4 regions of the Paenibacillus sp. TAF43_2 genome follow, and region 1 is predicted to be linked to each of the others. Evidence: riboswitches for the same ligand, from Rfam matches in the RefSeq annotation. Region 1 holds a riboswitch; each other region holds the start of a gene.
What was found. A riboswitch is a leader RNA that binds a small molecule or an ion and turns the genes downstream of it on or off. The one in region 1 is predicted to bind cyclic di-AMP.
Positions count from the first base shown of each region.

Region 2: it holds a riboswitch for cyclic di-AMP, as region 1 does, so the genes downstream of both, AB4Z17_RS12335 (ubiquitin-like domain-containing protein) here and AB4Z17_RS02525 (NAD-binding protein) in region 1, are expected to answer to the same signal.
Region 3: it holds a riboswitch for cyclic di-AMP, as region 1 does, so the genes downstream of both, AB4Z17_RS06535 (C40 family peptidase) here and AB4Z17_RS02525 (NAD-binding protein) in region 1, are expected to answer to the same signal.
Region 4: it holds a riboswitch for cyclic di-AMP, as region 1 does, so the genes downstream of both, AB4Z17_RS24465 (C40 family peptidase) here and AB4Z17_RS02525 (NAD-binding protein) in region 1, are expected to answer to the same signal.

Region 1 is NZ_JBFRDK010000006.1:6,630-12,359, reverse strand. It holds gene AB4Z17_RS02530 (hypothetical protein) at 1-155, opposite strand, end outside; cyclic di-AMP (ydaO/yuaA leader) riboswitch at 595-793, shown strand; cyclic di-AMP (ydaO/yuaA leader) riboswitch at 885-1,055, shown strand; gene AB4Z17_RS02525 (NAD-binding protein) at 1,174-1,572, shown strand; gene kdpF (K(+)-transporting ATPase subunit F) at 1,696-1,773, shown strand; gene kdpA (potassium-transporting ATPase subunit KdpA) at 1,792-3,471, shown strand; gene kdpB (potassium-transporting ATPase subunit KdpB) at 3,490-5,523, shown strand; gene kdpC (potassium-transporting ATPase subunit KdpC) at 5,555-5,730, shown strand, end outside.
Region 2 is NZ_JBFRDK010000043.1:64,568-70,297, reverse strand. It holds gene rsmI (16S rRNA (cytidine(1402)-2'-O)-methyltransferase) at 1-588, shown strand, start outside; gene AB4Z17_RS12350 (AbrB/MazE/SpoVT family DNA-binding domain-containing protein) at 720-974, opposite strand; gene AB4Z17_RS12345 (HD domain-containing protein) at 1,245-2,543, shown strand; gene AB4Z17_RS12340 (TatD family hydrolase) at 2,561-3,334, shown strand; cyclic di-AMP (ydaO/yuaA leader) riboswitch at 3,519-3,699, shown strand; gene AB4Z17_RS12335 (ubiquitin-like domain-containing protein) at 3,948-5,096, shown strand; gene rnmV (ribonuclease M5) at 5,221-5,730, shown strand, end outside.
Region 3 is NZ_JBFRDK010000019.1:43,106-48,835, reverse strand. It holds gene AB4Z17_RS06550 (hypothetical protein) at 1-286, shown strand, start outside; gene AB4Z17_RS06545 (hypothetical protein) at 451-1,035, shown strand; gene AB4Z17_RS06540 (hypothetical protein) at 1,071-1,220, shown strand; cyclic di-AMP (ydaO/yuaA leader) riboswitch at 1,453-1,606, shown strand; gene AB4Z17_RS06535 (C40 family peptidase) at 1,610-2,086, shown strand; gene AB4Z17_RS06530 (FAD-binding domain-containing protein) at 2,244-3,587, shown strand; gene AB4Z17_RS06525 (MFS transporter) at 3,848-5,083, opposite strand; gene AB4Z17_RS06520 (GNAT family N-acetyltransferase) at 5,200-5,724, shown strand; gene AB4Z17_RS06515 (EAL domain-containing protein) at 5,721-5,730, opposite strand, start outside.
Region 4 is NZ_JBFRDK010000144.1:458-6,187, reverse strand. It holds gene AB4Z17_RS24480 (carbohydrate ABC transporter permease) at 1-766, shown strand, start outside; gene AB4Z17_RS24475 (phosphoesterase) at 791-1,690, shown strand; gene AB4Z17_RS24470 (MATE family efflux transporter) at 1,769-3,121, shown strand; cyclic di-AMP (ydaO/yuaA leader) riboswitch at 3,357-3,491, shown strand; gene AB4Z17_RS24465 (C40 family peptidase) at 3,495-3,971, shown strand; gene AB4Z17_RS24460 (chromate transporter) at 4,106-5,293, shown strand; partial or broken gene AB4Z17_RS24455 (phytoene desaturase family protein) at 5,365-5,730, opposite strand, start outside.

The sequences.
Region 1 (5,730 bases):
TGACCATAAGCAGTGGAGATCCTTAGGCAAACACGGTAACCATTAGATTCAAGCATGGAAGCCGGCAGCACAAACATTTGAATTCGTTTAATTTCAAACAAGGCAGCAGGATGATTTTCCAAGCTTGGCAAGGGTACTTCAACTGGTGTAGACATCAATGAGATCTCTCCTCGATTTGAATAATTCACCGACAATACTCAGCCATATTGGCTTGCCGTCTATGGTAAACCCGAAATGAATTATTGTAAAACTGTGGTATATCGTGAAAAGGCAGCCATATGCCAAATTAAAAGAAATCCATTCGTTATGCCAGTAAAAAAAGGGTAATTCTTCGAAATACTCGTTTATTCTCTTCCATTCTCGATTATAGAGAAATCTGATTATTCACGCATAAAATCGTTAGAAAGGGAATGAACACTATTTTTGAAAACAAGAGTAAAACTGAGAAATAGTGAGATATCGAGAGATCGAAATGAATGTAAGCGTTGCGAATCGCTCTGCAAGGCTGAAACTGGCTAAATTAGGCAGCAGGCTGCCTTTACAGTATTTATAGCGAGGAGTAATATTCGATACAGGATTTATAAATAAGTTTCGATTTACTGATCGCTGAGTTTCCGTGAAAGCGGAAGCGGGGGAACCAATAATGACGCGATGCGCCTGTTCGATGTGAGAGTCGAACAAACGCAGAGCAGGGGTGAATCTTTGACAGGTGCCATGGATACCGGTCAAAGTAGGGCGACTCTCACCGCCCGAATCCGACAGCTAACCTCGTAAGCGTGGACCGAGAGAGGAATGATGAAGCTTGTGATCGATTAACTTCGACCGCAGAGTGTCATAGACCTCTGTGGTTTTTTGTGCCCAAAAAAGTTTAATTTGCTACAAAATGTAAGAAAACGCTGAGTCCTGCAGCAGCAGGAACGGGGGAACCAACGAACGATTCGTGTGTAATCACGACTTCGCTTCATGGGGTGAATCGCTTGAAAATGATCAAGCGTAGGGCAACTCTCAAGGCCCGAATCCGACAGCTAACCTCGTAAGTGTACTCGAGAGAGGCAACAGCCATCGTGCTTCCCGCGGCTTATTCTGCTGCGGGCAAAGAAGCCGCGGGAAAAGTTCCTCTTATCCCAAGGCTTCTTTTTTGTTGCCTTTTTTACCATATGGAGGAGAATTCGGTTGCAGGAAGAGCATATTATTGTTGCTGGTCTAAACGAGGCTGGCCAATCATTCATACGAACTTTGCAGTTTCATCAATTAAAATTTATCGTTTTGACCAATAGCAAACAGGAAGAAAAACAGCTTCGCAAGCAGGGTATCAGCAATGTTTTGTACATCAATTCGAATGATCGTCAAAGCTGGAATGTTCCTTCGATGAACATTAGCGAGGTATTTATATTCGAGAGCAGCTTGGCGCTTAGCTGCCGCTTTGTACAGTGCTGCAGAGCTTGGACCTCAAAGTCCATTTACGTCATCACACAGCAGTGGAATCCAAGGGCTATTTACAAGGGGCTCGGAGCGGATCATATCGTATTCTCTCATACCGGTGAAGTCGGTTTTCTATTAAGCAACAAATAATGCAGGAGGGGTTTACATGCAGGATTTTTATATGTTCGGGGCGTTGTTAGCTAGCTTCGGTTTATTTTACGGATTTTTAACTTGGTGCTCCAGTGTTATTGAGAAAACAGGGGGCGAAGGCCTATGACTGTCATAGCGATAGCGGCTGTATTTGTTTTCGTTTATCTGATTTATGCGTTAATTCATCCGGAGAAGTTTTAATAGAGGGGGATTTACAAGATGGATATTTTACAATTGCTTATCGTCATTGCCGTTCTTGTATTGTTAGTTAAGCCGCTTGGTACTTACGTCTATCATGTGTTCTCCAATGAACACAATCGGTTAGACAAAGTATTCGGAGGGACGGAGCGATTTATATTTAAGCTTATTGGTCTCAAAAAAAGAGAGGGCATGAGCTGGAAAATATACGCACTCAGCTTTGTTGCAACCAATTTAATTTTAGTTGCTTTCAGCTATTTGATATTGCGGTTCCAAAATGCGCTGCCGTTTAATCCAAATGGCATGGCAGCCATGGAGCCTACACTGACTTTCAATACAGTCATCAGCTTTATTACCAATACGAATCTTCAGCATTACAGCGGGGAAAGCGCCTTATCTTATTTCTCTCAAATGGCGGTCATCATGATGATGATGTTCACGTCAGCGGCGACGGGCTTCTCTGTTGCCATCGCGTTTGTTCGTGGGATTACGAGTAAAGGAACGACGATCGGCAACTTTTTCGAGGATTTTGTAAAAGCACACACAAGAATTTTTCTTCCGATTTCCTTTATTATCACGCTAGTGCTTGTCGCTCTTCAGGTGCCGCAAACACTTGATCCAACATTTACAATTAAAACGCTTGAGGGAGCCATGCAGCAAATTGCAATCGGTCCTGTAGCTTCGCTTGAATCCATCAAACATTTGGGCACAAACGGCGGCGGTTTTTTTGGAGTGAACTCGGCTCATCCATTTGAAAACCCAAATCCATTAACGAATGTGATTCAAATCTTGTCGATGTGGGCGCTGCCGGCTTCGCTGCCTTATGCATTTGGGCTTTTTGCTAAAAACAAAAAGCAGGGCTGGGTTGTATTCTCCGCCATGATGTGTCTGTTTCTAGTGTTTCTAAGCCTTGCTTACACATCGGAGAAAACAGGCAATCCTGCTATGAGCGCACTAGGAATCGACGCTACTCAAGGAAGCATGGAAGGCAAGGAAGTAAGGTTCGGTATCGCGCAATCGGCACTGTTCACAACGGTAACAGCCGCTGCGACAACGGGTACCGTCAACAATATGCATGACACGCTTACACCGCTTGGCGGCTTGGTCCCGCTTGCTGAAATGATGCTTAATGTCGTCTTTGGAGGCAAGGGAGTAGGGCTTATCAATATGCTCATGTACGCCATACTAGCTGTGTTTATATGCGGGCTGATGGTTGGGCGAACGCCAGAGTTTCTGGGACGAAAAGTAGAGCCGCGAGAAATGAAACTGATAGCGATAGCGATTCTAGTTCATCCCTTCATTATATTGGTGCCCACCGCCATCGCTTTTATGACGGATTTGGGTCACGGGGCGATAACGAATCCAGGGTTCCACGGCATTAGCCAGGTGCTTTACGAATATACGTCATCGGCAGCGAATAATGGCTCCGGCTTTGAGGGATTAGGCGACAATACGCCGTTCTGGAATATTAGTACTGGGCTAGTCATGCTGACCGGCCGTTATATTTCGATGATTGCGATGCTTGCGGTTGCAGGTTCTCTTGTTCGCAAGCAGCCTGTTCCAGAAACAATCGGGACGTTCCGTACAGATAATGGACTTTTCACTATATTACTAATTGGTACTGTTCTTTTAATTGGTGCATTAACCTTCTTGCCGGTCATCGTGCTTGGGCCGGTTGCAGAATATTTGACACTCCGCTAACGGATGAGGTGAACGATAATGAATAAAAATAAGAAGAATAATTTACTGTCGGGAGATGCGGTTAAACATGCCGTCATCGATAGCTTTGTGAAATTAAATCCAGTTACGATGATGAAAAATCCAGTTATGTTTGTTGTCGAGGTAGGGACGGTTATCGTTCTGCTGATGACTATTTTTCCAAATTACTTTAATTCTCAAGAACGCATAGGCTTTAATATTACCGTGTTTTTCATCCTGCTTTTCACGCTGCTGTTCGCTAACTTTGCTGAAGCCATTGCAGAGGGCAGGGGCAAGGCACAGGCCAATTCGCTCAAAAAATCTAAGCAGGAAATGAGCGCCAATAAGCTCGTCGGCAGCTCTATCGTAGTCGTATCATCAACGGAGCTCCGCAAAGGCGATATTTTCATCGTATCCCAAGGTGAGATGATTCCTGGTGATGGCGAGGTCATTGAAGGGCTGGCTTCCGTAGATGAATCAGCGATTACAGGTGAATCGGCGCCAGTTATTAAAGAAGCTGGAGGAGATTTCAGCTCGGTTACAGGCGGTACAAGGGTTGTGAGTGACAAAATTAAAGTGCGCATGACGAGTGACCCTGGGGAGTCATTCATCGATCGGATGATTGCCCTTGTTGAAGGAGCGAAACGTCAGAAGACGCCTAATGAAATTGCGCTCAATACACTTTTGACTAGCTTAACGATTATTTTCTTAATTGTAGTCGTTACGTTGGCACCAATCGCTGACTATTTGGGTATCCACTTAGAAATTCCAGTATTAATCGCGCTGCTCGTATGTTTGATTCCGACGACCATCGGCGGATTATTATCAGCAATCGGCATTGCTGGGATGGATAGAGTAACTCAGTTTAATGTACTGGCTATGTCAGGTAAGGCTGTTGAAGCAGCAGGCGACATTAATACGATGATTTTGGATAAAACAGGAACGATCACGTTCGGCAACCGGATGGCAAGCGAGCTTGTCCCTGTCGGAGGCAGCAATCTTCAAGCTTTATCGGGTTGGGCGTCTATTAGCTCGCTTAAGGATGAAACGCCTGAAGGCCGATCTGTGCTTGAATGGATGAAGAAGCAGGGCTTAAGCTATGATGCTTCACTTGCGGAAGGCGGCGAATTTATTGAATTCAAAGCAGAGACGCGAATGAGCGGTATTGATCTGGCAAACGGCCGCCGAGTTCGGAAGGGCTCTGTCGATGCGGTTCGGAAGTGGGTAGCTTCTCAGGGGGGAACCATCCCATCCGATTTGGATAATATTTCGAATACGATTGCTACATTAGGCGGTACACCGCTCGCAGTAGCTGTTGATAACCAAATCTTTGGTGTTATCTATTTGAAGGATACCGTTAAGCCAGGAATGAAGGAAAGATTCGATCAGCTGCGTGAAATGGGCATCAAAACGATTATGTGTACGGGAGACAATCCGCTTACTGCAGCAACCATCGCACATGAAGCGGGAGTCGACGATTTTATTGCGGAGAGTAGGCCGGAAGATAAAATAGCGGTTATACGCCGTGAACAAGCCGAAGGAAAAATGGTTGCGATGACTGGTGACGGTACAAACGATGCTCCTGCACTTGCCCAAGCGGATGTGGGTCTTGCTATGAACAGCGGGACGATTGCTGCAAAAGAAGCTGCCAATATGGTTGATTTGGATTCGGACCCTTCCAAAATTATTGAAGTCATTGCTATAGGCAAGCAGCTGCTTATGACAAGAGGGGCACTGACGACTTTTAGTATCGCTAATGATATCGCCAAATATTTTGCAATCATTCCAGCGATGTTCATGCTTGCCATTCCCGAGATGGGCGTTCTAAATATTATGAATTTAGGCTCTCCATTGTCTGCTATACTGTCGGCGCTTATTTTTAACGCCATTATTATTCCGCTGCTTATCCCGCTTGCCATTAAAGGCGTAGCGTACAAACCGATGAGCGGAGCCAAATTGCTTAGCCGCAACGTATTCATTTATGGTCTGGGCGGTGTCATTGTTCCGTTCGTTGGCATTAAACTCATCGACTTTGCAGTGCATTTATGGATTTAATATAACCATACACGAAAGAAGGCTTACCTATATGAATGAACAAGCGAAAAACGCTTCACGATTTCAGTTGTCGTCTTTAATGATACCTTTACGAATCAGCATCATATTTATGATTATTTGCGGCATTATTTATCCGCTTGCAAGCACGGGAGCAGCTCAGCTGCTGTTCCCTAAGCAAGCGAATGGTAGCCTTATAAAGGATAGCTC
Region 2 (5,730 bases), on a different contig from region 1:
CTGCCGGCTATTTCTGATCCAGGTGCGGATCTGGTGAAGGACGCCATTGCAAATGGTATTTCTGTTATTCCTATTCCAGGAGCGAATGCAGCATTGTCTGCACTTATTATATCGGGTCTGCCTACGGATCGATTTTTGTTTGCTGGATTTCCGCCGCGCGAGCGAAAGTCATTAATGAAATGGCTGCTCGATATGCAAGCACAGAAAGGGACCCTGCTTTTCTACGAGTCACCCCATCGTATAAACAAAACACTTGATGCACTTCAGGAATGTCTCGGCGATCGCCAAATAGCATGTATCAGAGAACTGACAAAACGCCATGAAGAAGCGGTCCGCGGCCGAATTTCAGAATGTATAGCATGGTTTGTGGAGCATCCGCCGCTCGGAGAATTTTGTGTTGTGGTGGAAGGATCAGAGGGTGAAGGGGCAAGTGAGCTGCCAGCGGCAGATATTTGGTGGTCTGAGCTTGATCTTGCTGCCCATGTTGCTCATTATGAGGAACAATTTGATCGTAAGGAAGCCATTAAGAAGGTTGCGCTCGATCGAGGTTTGCCTAAACGCGAAGTATATAATGAAGTAAATAGATAGATGATTATCATATATGTGAAATAGTAGACAAAAAAAGACCTTCCTAGCCGGGTTCAAGCGCAGGAAGGTATCAAGGAGTATAAAAAAGGTTAGAATTAACAAGTTAATAAGTACAGTATAACTTATTTTTTTTATTTTGTCACAGGTGTTGGCATTTCTGACAAACAAACATGACAAACAATTTTTCCTTTGAAATAAGATACGTTTTCTGCGTTGCCACAGAAGATACATGCAGGCTCATATTTCTTAAGCATGATGCGCTCGCCATCTACGTAGATTTCAAGTGCATCTTTCTCGCCTATTCCAAGTGTACGGCGCAATTCGATCGGTATAACGACGCGTCCTAGCTCATCAACCTTACGAACAATACCAGTAGATTTCATCATAATCTATTATTGCCCCTCTCAAAATACGTTTCGTCATCGTTCGACATAGTTTTTGCTTTTATGATTACTATAATACCAACGATTACCATAATAGTCAACCAGGAATATTCCCCGGATAGCTGAATTCACAAGTATTTGACTAGTTAGTACGGTCATATTACTCTGTAATAGAATACAACAGCTTCGACAATTTGGAAACTAATTTCCGACACTATTCGACATGAAAATCATTTTTTGTGTCGAAAATATGAACAAAGGAGATGAGAGACGATGAAAAAACAGCTGACCGAAGAGAAAGTTTTTAAGGATCCTGTTCATCATTATATATATGTACAAGACCAAACGATTTGGGATTTGATCAATACAAAAGAGTTTCAAAGACTGCGCCGGATACGACAGCTAGGAACCTCCTATTTGACCTTCCATGGAGCAGAGCACAGCCGGTTTTCACATTCACTTGGCGTATATGAAATTACTCGAAAAATTATTTCTCAGTTTGAACGAAACAGCTATCCTGACTGGCCAGTCGAAGAAAAGCTAGTCTCGCTTTGTGCTGCTTTATTGCATGATGTTGGTCATGGTCCGTTCTCGCACTCCTTGGAAGAAGTATTCGACACGGATCACGAAGAGTGGACATGTAACATCATTTTGGGAGATACAGAAATCAATCGCGTGCTAAGTGCTGTATCGGAGCAGTTTCCTGCTCAGGTCGCTGCAGTCATACAAAAAAAATATCCAAAGCCGATTGTTGTTAGTTTGATTTCAAGCCAAATGGATGCTGATCGGATGGATTATTTGCTCCGAGACGCGTATTTTACAGGTGTTAACTATGGAACATTTGATTTAGAGCGCATTTTGCGCGTATTGCGTCCTTATAAAGGGCAAATTGTAGTTAAAGAGAGCGGTATGCACGCAGTTGAACATTATTTGATGTCTCGTTATCAAATGTATTGGCAAATTTACTTCCATCCGGTTACAAGAAGCTCGGAAATTATTCTACGTCAAATATTTCGTAGAGCACAGGAGCTTTACGTGGGTGGCTACTCCTTTCAGTGGATGCCTAAGCAGCTGAAATGCTTGCTTCAGAACACGATGACGGTGCACGACTATCTGAAGCTGGATGAAGCGCTCGTTCAGACCGCTTTCGCAGAGTGGGCGGAGGAGCATGATCCTATTTTAAGCGATCTATGTGAACGATTTCTGAACAGGCATTTATATAAGTACATTACGCTTGAAAACCCGGATGAAGAGCTGCTAAATGAGATTAGCGAATGTTTCTCTTCTATAGGAATGAATCCGGATTATCATATGGAAATCGATTTTCCATTTGACCTGCCGTATGACGTATATCGACCAGATAAAAAAGAAGGAGAAAAGAAAGAAAAAGCGCCGATTTTGTTGTTAGATGGTTTGGAAGATATAAGCGAAATATCCTCTAAATCCGACATTGTTCGTTCTATTACTGGCCTGCATCAAGGACAATATCATCTCTATTATCCAGAAGAGCCGCTCAAAAAAAATATTCATCAATTGCCGGATTCACTTCGTAAGCTTTTCAAACTCGATTGAAGGAGCATAACATCAACATGACATTACTTTTTGATACACATACCCATTTAGATTCGGAAAAATTTGATGAGGATCGCGACGAGGTCATCCAGCGTGCGAAGGATGCAGGCGTGCATATGCTTGTCAATATTGGTTTTAACCGTGAAACGATCCCTACAACGATGGCGCTAGCAGAGAAATATGATTTTATATACGCAGCAGTTGGTTGGCATCCAGTTGACAGTATAGATATGCTTCCAGAGGATTTGGAATGGATTGAGCGTCTATGCGCGCATGAGAAGGTTGTCGCCATTGGTGAGATTGGACTCGATTATCACTGGGATACTTCTCCAAAAGAGGTACAACAAAGGGTTTTTCGTGAGCAAATTCGTCTTGCTCGCAAGGTGGGCAAGCCAATTGTCATTCATAATCGGGATGCTCATGAGGACATTATTCGTATTCTTCAGGAAGAAAATGCAGCAGAGGTTGGCGGTGTCATGCATTGCTTCTCCGGCAGCTGGGAAACGGCTAAACAATGTCTTGATATGAACTTTTATATATCATTTGGAGGACCCGTTACTTTCAAAAATGCAAGGGTGCCAAAAGAGGTGCTTAAGCAGGTTCCGATCGACCGAATTTTGATCGAAACCGATGCTCCATATTTAACTCCTCACCCGTTCAGAGGGAAGCGAAATGAGTCCTCTTACGTCTCTTTAGTTGCAGAGACAGCAGCCGAATTATTGGGCAAAACGGTAGAAGAAATAGGCGTAATTACGACTGAAAACGGTCGAAGATGTTTTGGTATTGTCTAAAAACGAGAGGAATAATGAGAAATAGAGACCTTTATCGCGTAAAAACTAATTTTTATAGCGATAATCGCTTATTTTTTCCTGCTTTATCCTGCTTTTTCGCTTAAATCGTCTTTTATCGTATCTTTACAATTGACCTCGTATGAAGGTATGATTCATCTCAGAGCAATAAAATTTTGTATTGGATTTCCAGTTTACGCTTAATCTCCATTCGGAGAGCGGGGGAACCATGTACGGTTTTTGAAACCGTATTTTGAATTCTTCAGGGGTGAATTTCGAAGCCATTGCCATGAGCATTGTGTAACGAATAGGGCGACTCTCTTGTCCGAATCCGTCAGCTAACCTCGCAAGCGTTATAGAGAGTGATCAACCTCGTGCATCCATTTTTCTGTATCCCAGTGAATCATTTAACCGGGAAGCCACGAAACAGATCCTCTGTCGACGGCTTCTTTTTATTTTCGAATAATCGGGAATTTGTCGACATAGGGATAAAAGATGGGGGTGGGAGGATCGATAGCAGTACTGGATTGCGTGCTCGCACGCCAATATACTATAGTCGCGTCAGTTGTATCATGCGTAACACTTGGCGGCGGGGCTATGAAGGAGGACCGATGAAGTGGGAATACTCCAGGTTAAGGACACCCATGGGAAACGATCATCCAGCATGTCTTTCGCATTGCGATGGAAGCGTGAAAACTTGCGTTTGATTCTTTTGAGTGCTACTATCTCAATCGCTATGACTTTCATGTTTTTGGTGTTGTTGTACGGAACGGCTGTCAAAAGCGTCTCCGTAGTAGTGAACGGACAAGAAACCATTGTGGAAACGAAGCAATGGGTCCTGCAACGCCTACTGGATGAACAAGCTATCGCAATTGGACCACATGATGAGGTGTCCATACCGCTTAATGCGGCAATAAAGGACGGAGATCGTATAGAGGTGACTCATGCGATACCGGTAATTGTGAAGGCTGATGGCAAGACCTCTACTGTATATACGACAGAGAGAACAGTGCAGGCAGCGATCGAGGAATTACATATTCCAGTTCGTGGTCAAGATAAAGTAATACCTCCGCTTCATACCGTTTTGGACAACGAATTGACTGTAACCGTCGTTCGCGTAGATAAGAAGGTAGCTGAGACAGAGCGTGCAATGCCATTTTCTATTGTGAAGAAGAACGATCCAACGCTGGAAGCGGGCAAGCAGAAGCTTGTTCAACCCGGCAAGGAAGGTCTGATCGTAGAGAGTATCGAGAAGCAGTACGAGGACGGTATTCTTATATCGAAGAAGATGGTCAGCAAAGTGGTTGAAACCGCTGCGGTTAATCAGGTTGTCGCCATCGGAACGAAGAAGGAAGAGCCTAAAGTATCTGTGCTCTCAAACAAGAGCCCGAGCTTTACTTCGCTTACGAAGAGCGGTGTAACGTTTAAGGCGAGAAAAGTACTTAAAAATGTCACGTTGACTGCTTATTCTGCAGACCTCTCTTCAACAGGCAAAGATGAAAGCCATCCGGAATACGGGATTACATCATCAGGCACTCGTGTGCAAGAGGGTCGGACGATAGCTGTTGATCCGAAGGTTATTCCTATCGGTTGGTGGGTTTATATTGAAGGAATCGGTTTCCGCCGCGCTGAGGATAAAGGAAGTGCGGTTAAAGGCAACAAAATCGACGTATACTTTGATAGTACAAAGATTGCGAACAAATTCGGCAGGAAAAAAGGCATCACCGTATATGTGCTGGGGCCGAATAAACCAACTGCAAGCTAATTGTGCGGTTACCATCATCTTATCGCAATAATCAATTAAATATGCCATCATAAGGAGAGGCACTGCCTCTTCTTTTTGCATGTCTAAGGGTCTAATACAGTTTATGTAGAAGGGGATGATCTTGGTGATCAAAGAGATCATTGTCGTTGAAGGCAAAGACGATACCGTTGCAATAAAAAGGGCGGTAGATGCAGATACCATAGAGACGAATGGTTCCGCTATCGGTGAGGATGTATTGAAGAGGATTGCGCTGGCCAATGAGCGTCGCGGCGTTATTATATTCACAGACCCTGATCATGCAGGAGAACGCATTCGCAAGATTGTTGCGCGCCATGCGCCAGGATGCAAGCATGCTTTTTTGCCGCAGGAGAAGGCTTTGTACAAAGGGGACATCGGCATCGAAAATGCGAGTCCCGAAGCTATTCGTGCGGCGCTCTCTGAGCTCCGTACAGAATCGGCAGATGAAGCGGGAGAAATCAGCTGGGAAGACTTAATGGATGCAGGTCTTATTGTACATCCTGATGCGTCTAATCGTCGCTTGGTTATAGGCAAGCTGCTCGGAATTGGTTATGCGAATGGCAAGCAGTTCTATAAGCGCTGTACAAGCTTTCGGATTTCCAAAGCAGAGTTTACG
Region 3 (5,730 bases), on a different contig from region 1:
AGTGCTGCATCTGCTGTTTCTAGCCATGCAATTCAGCGCTGCATCAGGAGGAAGCATATTCCGTTCCTTATGGCACGCTCTCCGAAATTTCCTCACCTATGCAGCTGTGTCGCTCATCATGTGGGGGATTGGAGCAGCCGCTGGAATTGTGGTGACAAGTCTCTCCATGCTGTGGGCCGGACTGTTGGCACTCATCCTGCATCAGGGTTATTATCTCATTCAAACGCTGATGAAGGTCTGGACGATTGCCGCGCAATATGACTTCCTGGAAACGAAAAGAATGTAGCAAACCAAAAAAGCCTTCAGCGTCCTCTGGATGCTGAAGCAAAAATAAACCTTCATTCCACGCTTTGCTGTGGTGTGGAGGTTTTTTTGCAACTAACCGCAACTAAATGATGGCAGTTCTGTATAAATAACTGAAAGAAAATCAAAAATGGGGGATATTCACAAATGATGCGTAAAAAACTAGTTATTATATCCATGGTATTGCTCTTATCGGGCGGTTCATTGGTTGCAGCAGACAAACTATTTCAGAAGGTAACGCTCCTTTATAATAATAAGCAATCCACTGACGATGCTGTCGTTGTAGACGATAAGGTTTATATTAGTATTCGTTCTTTAAGCGACACCCTTCAAGCCTTCGTCCAATGGAAGAGCAATGATAAGAAGCTCATTATTCAGAAGCCCAATGTGCATATGTTTCTAATGAACGAGAAGCGAGCTATGTTCGGACAGGTTGATAAAGGCAGTGTTCAGAAATTTTTAGTGCAAGCGCAAATCGATAATTTGAATATGGCGATTTCAGAGTTCAAAGTGACCATTGTTGATCCTAATGATAAGGAAACGACAATCGACAGCCGCAGCCAAGACGATGATGATTTTAAAGAGTTCGTCGAAAAAGACACCTTTTGGTTCAGCTCCAAGCTCGTTTCCTACGATTTCAAAAATGCTGGAAAATACAAGGTACAGTTTTGGATGCAGCAAAAAAACAACGATCCACAGCTCATTTCAGAAAAAATCGTTACTGCAAAATAAATCTTTTTTTCGATTGCCCAAAGGGGGCTGTTCTCATGAACAGCCTCCTTTGTCTATTTCTGCCGCTCTATCTGGAGCAGCAGCTAGGCTGTCTGAATCTACTCTTATTCACGAGTGATATAGATGAGATTTTTCTAATTTATGAGGAGCAAAATGGTGAAATACCGCCGTTTACGGCACTTTAAGCTAGTCCTTGCGATATAGCGCCAAAAGGACAAATCGGTATATTTTACACAACATCCACATAATTAATGAAATTGACTCCATGTATTTAGTTAGAAAGCACTACTGTGGCGTGTTTATATTACAGAAAGAACGGTTTAACGAAGCAAATTGTCAAAAGGTTACATGAGAATTATTAGAAATTGCCACTAAAAGCAGGAGATCATTGAAAATAATCGAATATTTCTCAAAGCAATAAAAAAACTGCCTAATTCCCTATTGGGATACGGGGGAACCACTTTGGGTGAATTGATTCCGACGTTTGAGTTTTTTTCAAACGCCCGAGGAATCATAGGGAGCCTTCAACCGAACCCCACAGCTAACCTCGTCGGCATTGGAAGGAGTTTCACAATTGAAGAAGATTACCGCATTAATCCTGGGTCTCGTTCTCGTGCTCGCTTTTCAAGCGGGAAGCGCTTTCGCTGACTCAAAATTGAACGGAATTGTCAATGATCTTATTGGTACTCCGTACAAAAGCGGCGGAACGTCGTCGAAAGGTTTTGATTGCTCCGGCTTCACGAGCTATGTGTTCGAGAAAATGGGCATTGAGCTTTCACGTACTTCTGGTTCGCAAGCAAAAGAAGGTACAAAGGTCGCTAAGGCTGACCTCATTGCGGGAGATCTTGTGTTCTTCGACACAGTTGGCGGCAATAATAGCGCCATATCCCATGTTGGCATTTACATTGGAGATGGAAAGTTTGTACATTCGTCCTCGAGCAGAGGCGTTGTAACTGACAAACTTAACTCCGAGTACTATGAGGGACGATATGTAACTGCTCGTCGTATCATGGATGCTGATTCATACCAAGCCAACGTTGACGTAAAATAGAGCAACCTAATCCCTCTTCTTGAGGGTTGAACGGGTAGACTCATCTAGCAAAGCCGCAGTTTTTGTCCTCTGACGACAAATGACTTGCGGCTTTGCTGTTTCATTCCAGCTGGAATGCGGCCGTTCAATGTTGCGCTTATGGAAGGAGTTATCACTGATGTATTTGTTTATTCACCGCAAGGATTTGCGTATTGCAGATTTGCGCGCTTTTGATTATTTGAAGAAAAAAGAGAAACAAGGCATTCATTTGCTAATCATAGATCCCGTTATTACAGGAGATGGCCGTTTAACTAGTCATAGCGGCCGGAATTTCATGGCGCAAGCCGCCTCACTTCTGCACAGCTATTCTAATGCAGGAAAGGAACTGCATGTGCTTTATGGTAATCCTGCTGCGATCACCGAAGCACTGCTGCATGCGCATCCCATTGATGAGGTTATTGTTCATACAGACTATACGCCTTACTCACGGCAGCGAGATGAGCAGCTTGGGCTAACCACACGCAGCCTTGGCCGCCGATGGATGTCTATTGCCGATTCACCTCTTGCTGATCTAGATGCTTTCCCGGCATTTGCTCGAAAAATGGAGCCATACAAGGTTTTCACACCCTTTTATCGCAAGTGGAGCAGCTTTATGCTGGAGTGCTATAGCCCAATGAGTGAAACGACGATTCATGAGCTTGCTACCTTAAGCGAAATTAATGCCAAGGTTGCGCAATCCTTCGCTTTGCCTGAATCCGTTTCGCGCGCCCTAGGCGGCACGAACGTGCACGGATCGTCCAAAGGATTATCCAAGCTGGAACGGTTCGTACGAGAACGCCTTGCCTCTTATTCGGAGAGCAGGGACGCTTATGCCGATGATCATACAAGCCAGCTTGCACGTTTCCTTAATACGGGCGCCATCTCCGCCCGCCAAGCCTACGAAATAACCCAAGGGCTTCCGGGGTCTGAATCATGGGTACGGCAGCTGGCATGGCGTGATTTTTATTTATACCAAGCGATGTATCATGATGATTTCTTTCGTTACGAGCAGCTCGCTGATATGTCCAAGCTCTCAGATGCTCATTTAGAAGCATGGGCTGCAGCTGCCACCGGCATTCCAATCATTGATGCGGCCATGACGCAGCTCAATCGTACAGGTGAGCTGCCCAACCGCTTGCGAATGGTAACAGCCATGTTTTTAACTAAAAATCTGCTATGTCCCTTCACGCTTGGCGAACAATATTTCCGCCTTCACTTAAGCGATTATGACAACACGCTTAATCGCGGCGGCTGGCTGTGGTGCTCTTCACTAGGGTATGACGCAGCGCCTTACTTCCGCATCATGAATCCCGCAACTCAGTCGCAAACGCATGATCCTAGCGGCAGCTATATTAGGCGCTGGCTGCCTCATTTGAATCATCTGACAGACAAAGAGATTCATCAGCCGCAAAGCGGTGCCATCGTCGACTTGAAAGCATCACGCGCGCGCGCCATAGAGGTATACAAAACCATTCTTAAATAGCTGAAAGCATTTAAGGCGTGTCTGAAAACCCGTTCAGTGGCACCTTTCACCGCCTTTTCGCCCCCTGCTTCGTTCCGTTTGCTTGACGTACCCCCGGTACGCCTTCACAAATGCGCCTTGCATGGAACGAAAATTCGGCAAAATTTGCTGTCCTCAGAGTTCTCAGACACGCCCTAGAATAACACGTTTAATAATAAATAAACCTCCACACCCGCTTTGAAACAGCGAATGTGGAGGTTTTTTTATAATTTGCAGTTCAGCTAAGCCTTGGATCGTATGCTGTGAACTTGTTTTCTTCCGAGCAGGAGCATCGCCGCTAACAGAAGCAGCAGCAGTATAACTAAGCTGCTTATATACCATAACGTAGATTGCACATTGTACTGATCCATTATCCAGCCAGTCAAACGCGGAAAAATCGCTCCTCCAAGCCCGCCGAATGCTACAAGCAAACTCGTTGTCCTCTCCGTCATACCCGGAATGAGCTCATTGGCATAAACAAGAGCGATACCGAATATACCCGAGAAGAACAATCCGCTAAGTGCGACAAAGGCAAGCATCCAGCTAAGCTGACCCATAACAGCCATTAAAGCAAAAACGACCGAGGCGCCCGCTGTAGCAATAAGCAAGTAACGCGAATAACCCATTCGGTCAGCCAACAGCCCAGCAAACAGACGCCCTAGCACCATCGTTCCCCAGAACAAGCTGAGCACCGCTGCCGCACTGGATTCTCCTACGCCTGATCGAACGATGAGAATAGAAGGCAGATAGTTGGAGAAGCTCATTTCCATTCCTACATAAAGCATAAAAAATAAAGCCGATAACAAGAGAAATGGAAGTGCTTTGCGCGGATAGCCAAAAAAGACAGAACCGCGAGTGGATTGCAATCCTTCCAACTCATTCGAATGGCCTTCCTTCACTTCCGGTGTTCGAGCAACTATACCAAGCTCATCATCCAGCTCTCCAAAGGACATCGTCAGCCAGAGAACAAAGGTGATGCCTGACATCGCTGCCAGAATCGGAAAGGAAACCTGCCATATGCTATGCTGAATCAGATAAGCCGCTGCAATTGGAATCAACAATGCGCCAACGCCAAAAAAGGTTTCCAATCGGCTCATCGCCGATGCCTTGCCGTTTTTCGCCATATCAATAATCATTGCGCCGACGACCGCTTCCGTCATCCCAAAGCCAAGACCCGCAAGCGGAGCAATCGCGAGCATCCAGCCCCATGGCAGCAGCAAACTGTATGCCGCCTCACTGAGCGTCAGTACGCCCATCGCAATCAGTACTGCGCCTCTTTTTCCAACTCTCGAAGTAATAGATGGCGCTAACAGAACACCCACCAGGAACCCGAGGAATTGATTCATAATCCATTGCCCGCCATCTTTATAGGTTAAACCATAATGAGCAATGAGCTGTTCCAAGATAGATCCGCCCACAACATGGGCAACGCCGATGACTAAATATGACAAGCAGCCTAGCCAGATCAACTTCTTCATTTTGATGCTTCTCCTTATTTACGCGCGATCAACGCACGCCTATCTGTTATAATAAACCTATTTCATTCGACATTCGCTCTATTCAGCTACTTTTTTTCAAGCGGAGGTAAAAACAAATGACAAGCCATCAAAGCTCTATTCATTATAATCGAGATGAAGGCGATATGACCATATGCCCGCTCGAAACCGTCCATGCACAGCAACTATGCGGCTGGCGCTACGAGGCTCCATTTGATGTATATAATTGGCCGACTTGGGAGCAAATGAAAAAAGACGAAATCGAATTTGGCGATCCCGTCCTTCGTGCTGCCCAGTATATGGCTGTCCTAGACGCTCAGTCTGCGCTCATTGGGTTCGCGCAGTTTTTTCCTTTAACAGGCGTAACGCGGCTCGGGCTCGGATTGCGGCCTGATCTTTGCGGTAAAGGCCTCGGCCTTGCCTTCACGCGTCTCATTGTCGCAGAGGCAATAAGGCGCACCCCTCAAAACGAAATTGATTTGGAGGTGCTTACTTGGAATACTCGTGCGATGCGCGTTTATGAACAAGCCGGCTTCCATATTACAGACACCTATGCGCGGTCTACTCCCACTGGCTTTGCCGAATGCCATTGTATGGTTTATGAGCCAGCAGCCGCACGTTAACGACGC
Region 4 (5,730 bases), on a different contig from region 1:
AAGAGGAGGCATCTATTTGTGGCCGAGATTATGGTCTATTGAAAACTATAAGGAAGTTTTCTCATCCTCCAATATTGTAAGTGCATTCGGCATTTCGATGTTCCGAACGATTGTCGGGACATTAGCGAGCGTCTTTTTGACGGCGATGGCAGCTTATGCATTAAAGAGAAAAGCGATGCCAGGCGTTCGATTTTTTACCATGCTTATTTTTTTCACCATGTTGTTTAGCGGCGGCATCATTCCATACTATTTGCTGCTCAAAGACTTGCATTTGACGAATACAATCTGGGTTTATATCATTCCGGGATTGTATAGTGCATGGAATTTAATAATTATGCGGACTTTCTTCCAAGAGATCAGTCCGAGCCTCGAAGAATCTGCAAGAATTGATGGATATAATGATTTTTCAATTTTCATGAAGGTGATCATGCCGCTCAGCAGGCCGGTTGTGGCTGTCATCGCGTTATTTAACGCAGTGGGGCATTGGAATGATTGGTTTACAGGTGCCTTCTATGTTCGAGAGAGCAATCTGCGGCCTTTATCGACATTGCTGCAGGAAATGCTGACCCGGGCAGATGCGCTTCGAAATACGCTCGAGCAAGCGGCTGGATCGACGCAATATGAAATGCTGGACAAAATTCAGGTGACAGGAAACTCGCTGAAAATGGCGACAATTATTATCGTCATCACACCGATTATTATGATTTATCCATTTATTCAGAAGTATTTTGCCAAAGGCGTTATGATCGGTTCGGTCAAAGAATAAGGCAGGAACGGAGGAACATAGTGAATGACACAAATAATCATTTCAAATCCTTATGATAAACAAGAGGGCATGTGGCTGAAAGGGAGCTTCCATAACCATACAACAAATAGTGCTTGCGGCTCTCAAACGCTTGAGACAGTTTACCGGATGTATGGGCAATACGATTTCCTCGGTATTTCCGACCATGATTACATTACCGTTCATGAAGGGAAGCGTTCAATCACGACTGTATTCGAAGCGATGGAGGTTAGCAGTCCGCAAAGGCATATGCTTCTCATTAACCCTCCGCGCTCGATGATGGACAACTATTCAAACGAGTTTTCGGTAGAAAGGTATCAGCAGTTTTCTGACCTTTGCACGAAGCAAGGGGGAATGAGCGTACTCTTACATCCGAATCGTTATTATTCGCAGTATTGGCCGATTGAAGATATGCTCGCGATGCCTTGCTACACCGGAATCGAGATCGTAAATGGCGAAGGAAATCCAGCGTTCGACATTGCGTTCGACAAATGGGATGCGCTGCTCTCAGCTGGGCGAAAAGTATGGGGGTTTGGCGGAGACGATTTTCATGTATATGGGCAAGAGAAACGAACTTGGAATATGGTGCTTGCAGAGCAAAACACCAATGAGAGTATTACTTCAGCGATGAAATCCGGAAGCTTCTATGTTTCCACAGGCTATGGGTTTGAGTCGATTCAAGCAGCGGATGGGACGATTGAGTTTAAGCTGCTTGCGAGTGAAGGATTGGACCGGATGTACAAATACGCAACCTTGTTTGGCAAAGACGGAAATGTACTATACGAGACTTCTGGTCGTTTCAATAGCGTTAGTTACAAGTGTCGTGGTGATGAAGGTTACGTAAGGGCGGCAGTTTATTTGGAAGGCGGTTTTGGCGCATTCTCTCAACCCCTATTTGTTGGATAGGGTGTACTCTCAAACATGATAACAGTAGTCTGACGATAACAGCAGGGTAGTACACGAACAGGAAGAATGTGAATTTGAATGAGTAAACAGGTTGATCCGCGCCAAAAGAGCATCATCTCGATAACATGGCCTATCTTTATTGAAGCTTTATTTGGGATGCTGATTGGAACGGTCGATACGATGATGCTAAGCAGCTACTCTGATGGAGCAGTGGCAGCGGTTGGGATAGCTAATCAGATTTTAGTTGTAGTGGGCTTGATGTTTGGATTTGTTACGGTAGGTACAAGTGTCATTCTCAATCAATGGCTCGGCGCAGGCAACTTGCATGGCGCTGATCGAATCGGGAGAACGGCGCTTACTTTGAATGTCATGCTCGGTTTAATAGCTAGCGTAGGATTGATTGTCTATGCCGACGTGTTTTTAGCGCTTTTTAAAGTGCCCGAGGATGTGATGGCAGAAGGAGTCAGCTATCTATCAATTGTTGGCAGCTCCGTCTTCATCACAGCAATAAGCATGACGTTAGGTACTATTTTACGATGCCGCGGTATTGTGAAAGAAATGATGTTCATCGCATTGGGGATTAATGTACTTCATATTACCTTGAATTATCTGGTGCTGATGGAGCCCTTCGGCTTACCTAATTTAGGTGTAGAAGGAGTAGCAGCATCTACATGGATAACCCGTGCCATAGGGATGACCGCTTATTTGATTTTATGTATTCGAAGCTTGGAGTATAAGGTTGGCTTGATTAGTCCATTTAAGTTTCAAAGAAAAAATATTGGCCTTATATTTAAACTAGGTATTCCTTCGGCAGGTGAGCATGTTTCTTATAATCTTTCACAGGTTGTAATCACATATTTAGTCACGCTGATCGGTACGACAGCGTTAACGACAAAAATTTATTCGCAGAGCATAACTTCTTTTGTTTTTGTTTTTTCAATGGCAATAGGTCAAGGAACGCAAATTATTGTTGGACATCTGATTGGAGCCCATCAGAAGGATGATGCTTATCGATCCAGTATGCAAAGTTTGAAGCTGGCGTTCGTCATTTCTCTTGCGCTTGGTATTTGTATCTATAGCTTCTCAGCTCTATTGCTCAGCCTCTTTACTAATGATGCGGAAATTATATTGTTAGGCAAGCAGCTCATGTTGTTATCGATTATGCTGGAGCCGGCTCGGGCTTGCAACATGGTGCTTATCAGTTGTCTAAATGCGGCTGGAGATGTGAAATTTCCAGTTGCTGCCGGGTTAGTATCCATGTGGGGGATTAGTGTGCCGCTGGCATACGTGTTCGGGATTGTGTTCGACATGGGGTTGGTAGGAATATGGCTGGCCTTTTCAATCGATGAATGGATAAGAGCTTTACTGATGCTCTACAGATGGAGGAGACGTTCTTGGCAAAAGGTCGATATTTTGGCGAAACTTGCTTAACTAGAAAGAGTAACTGTATGAAAATACGGATACTCTTTTTTTGTGTTTAAACCGTTATATTTTGAAAATATGATTGGAAATTCATCTATTTTAATTACAAAAAAACCAGCACTTTTGACAAAAATCATGTAGTGAACAGCTAAATAAATAATAATATTGAAGAAAAATGAAAGTATTCTAATAAACCAATTGCAGGATTATGGTAAAAAAAATCGAATTTAACGATACTATAAGGTTTATTGACATGCCGAGTTCTGTATATCGGAAACGGGGGAACCACCCAGGGTGAATTGCTTAATGTATGTTTTTAAGCATAGGGATCTTCAACCGAACCCATAAGCTAACCTCGTAGGCACCGAAGGGAGAAGTTGTTTTGAAGAAGGGTTTTATTTTATTGTTATCCTGCTTGCTGCTGCTTACTGGAGGAGGAAGCGTGCTTGCAGATAAGTCGGCCAAGTCTGTGCTTACGGATTCCATAAGCGAGGTTGTTGGAACTCCTTATAAATGGGGAGGCACAACGAGCAAAGGGTTTGACTGCTCGGGTTTTATTCTGCATATCTTTAATCAATTTGATGTAAAGCTGCCTAGAACATCGCAATCGCAATCAGACACAGGCACAGAGGTTAATAAAGATGAACTACGCGTGGGTGATCTTGTGTTCTTCAACACAAGCGGCAAAGGCGTTTCTCATGCGGGCATTTACATTGGGGATGGGAAATTTGCTCATTCTTCTACAAGCAAAGGGGTTACAATTACAAACCTTAACGATTCTTATTATGCAAAACGTTATGTAACAGCAAGGCGTGTCGTAACGGAAGATACATTTGCTGCGATGATGGAGTCTAAATAAAGCGTAATGATTTTAAAAACCACCTTACGAGGTGGTTTTTTTTATGTAACCATTTATTAAGTATTTGTTAAAGGGTTGTAAGCCAATAATTCGCAAGCTTACAATGTAAATAACATGAGTAATGGAATGAGGCTATAGGATTGAAAAGAGGAACAATCGCATCTTTAGTAGAGGTACTAGCTGTATCAACTAAACTAGGACTTACCTCATTTGGGGGTCCGATAGCCCATCTGGGTTATTTTCACAATGAGTATATTCGTCGCCGCAAATGGATGGATGAACGAAGTTATGCAGACCTCGTTGCTTTATGTCAGTTTCTACCCGGGCCAGCCAGCAGTCAAGTTGGGATCGGTATAGGGATAGTTAGGGCTGGGTTATTGGGCGGACTAGTGGCTTGGTTAGGATTCACACTGCCATCGATCATTGCATTAGTTGCCTTTGCTTTTTTGCTGCAAGGATTTGATCTTGGAAACACAGGCTGGATTCATGGATTGAAAATTGTAGCGGTTGCCATCGTTGCTCATGCCATTCTAGGGATGGGACAGAAACTAACACCGGATCGAAACAGAGCTACGATAGCAGTCATCGCTGCTGCGGCAACGTTATATTGGCAAACGGTCTATAGTCAAGTGATCATTATTGCTGCAGCAGGGCTGATCGGGGTATGGTTATATCATAAGAAAACAGTCGAGGGTACTCCTGATTTGAACATTCGGATTAGCCGTTCCCTTGCAATCTCCTGCCTCGTTATATTTCTCACGCTGCTTATTGTTTTGCCATTTCTAAGGCAATGGGGAAATATGGAATGGATAGCGATGTTCGATAGCTATTATCGTGCAGGCTCATTGGTGTTTGGAGGCGGACATGTTGTGCTGCCGCTGCTTGAGAATGAAGTTGTCTTTACCGGGTGGGTTAATGAATCGGATTTTTTAGCAGGTTATAGCGCTGCGCAGGCTGTGCCTGGTCCACTTTTTACATTCGCTAGTTATCTTGGTACTCTTTCTGGTGGATTAACTGGAGCCATTGTTGCAACTACAGCAATTTTTTTGCCGGCATTTCTTCTCGTTGCTGGAACATTGCCGTTTTGGAATGTGTTGCGAAATAACTCAAAAATCCAAGGTGCATTAGTTGGCATTAACGCCGCTGTAGTTGGCATATTGCTTGCTGCACTGTATGATCCGCTTTGGACTAGCGCGATAGTAGAGTCCGGTGATTTTATTTTGGCTGCCGTATTGTTTATTATGCTTGTTTTTTGGAAGCTACCACCTTGGATGATTGTTGTGGCTGGCGCATTAGGCGGAATGGTCCTTGAACTTATTTAATAATTAATCAATAGATAAAAACCTCTAATCCGCGATAACGGATTAGAGGTTTTTTATTTGAATTAATCTGTCTACATGACGGATTTTGCAGCAATGCTCAATTGCTCTTTAATGAGGTCAGCGGTGAGTTGTCCGGATAAAGTGACCATCGGGACGCCGCCACCGGGGTGCGTTGATCCGCCAACGAAATAAAGATTATCGAGCAGCTTGCTTTTGCTTGGAATTTTGAAGCCGCCGTTAAGCTTGCGGTCCGTTACAATGCCGTAGATGGAACCGCCATTAGAACCATAAAGCTGCTGGATATCATCTGGAGTGAAGGTATATTCAAACTCAATATGCTGTCTCAGCGCCGTTAGTCCCATACGTTCGAGCTTATTCAGAACTAGGTCTCTGTAAGCCGCCTTCTGTGACTCGAAGCTTTCACCAGGTTTGAGCGG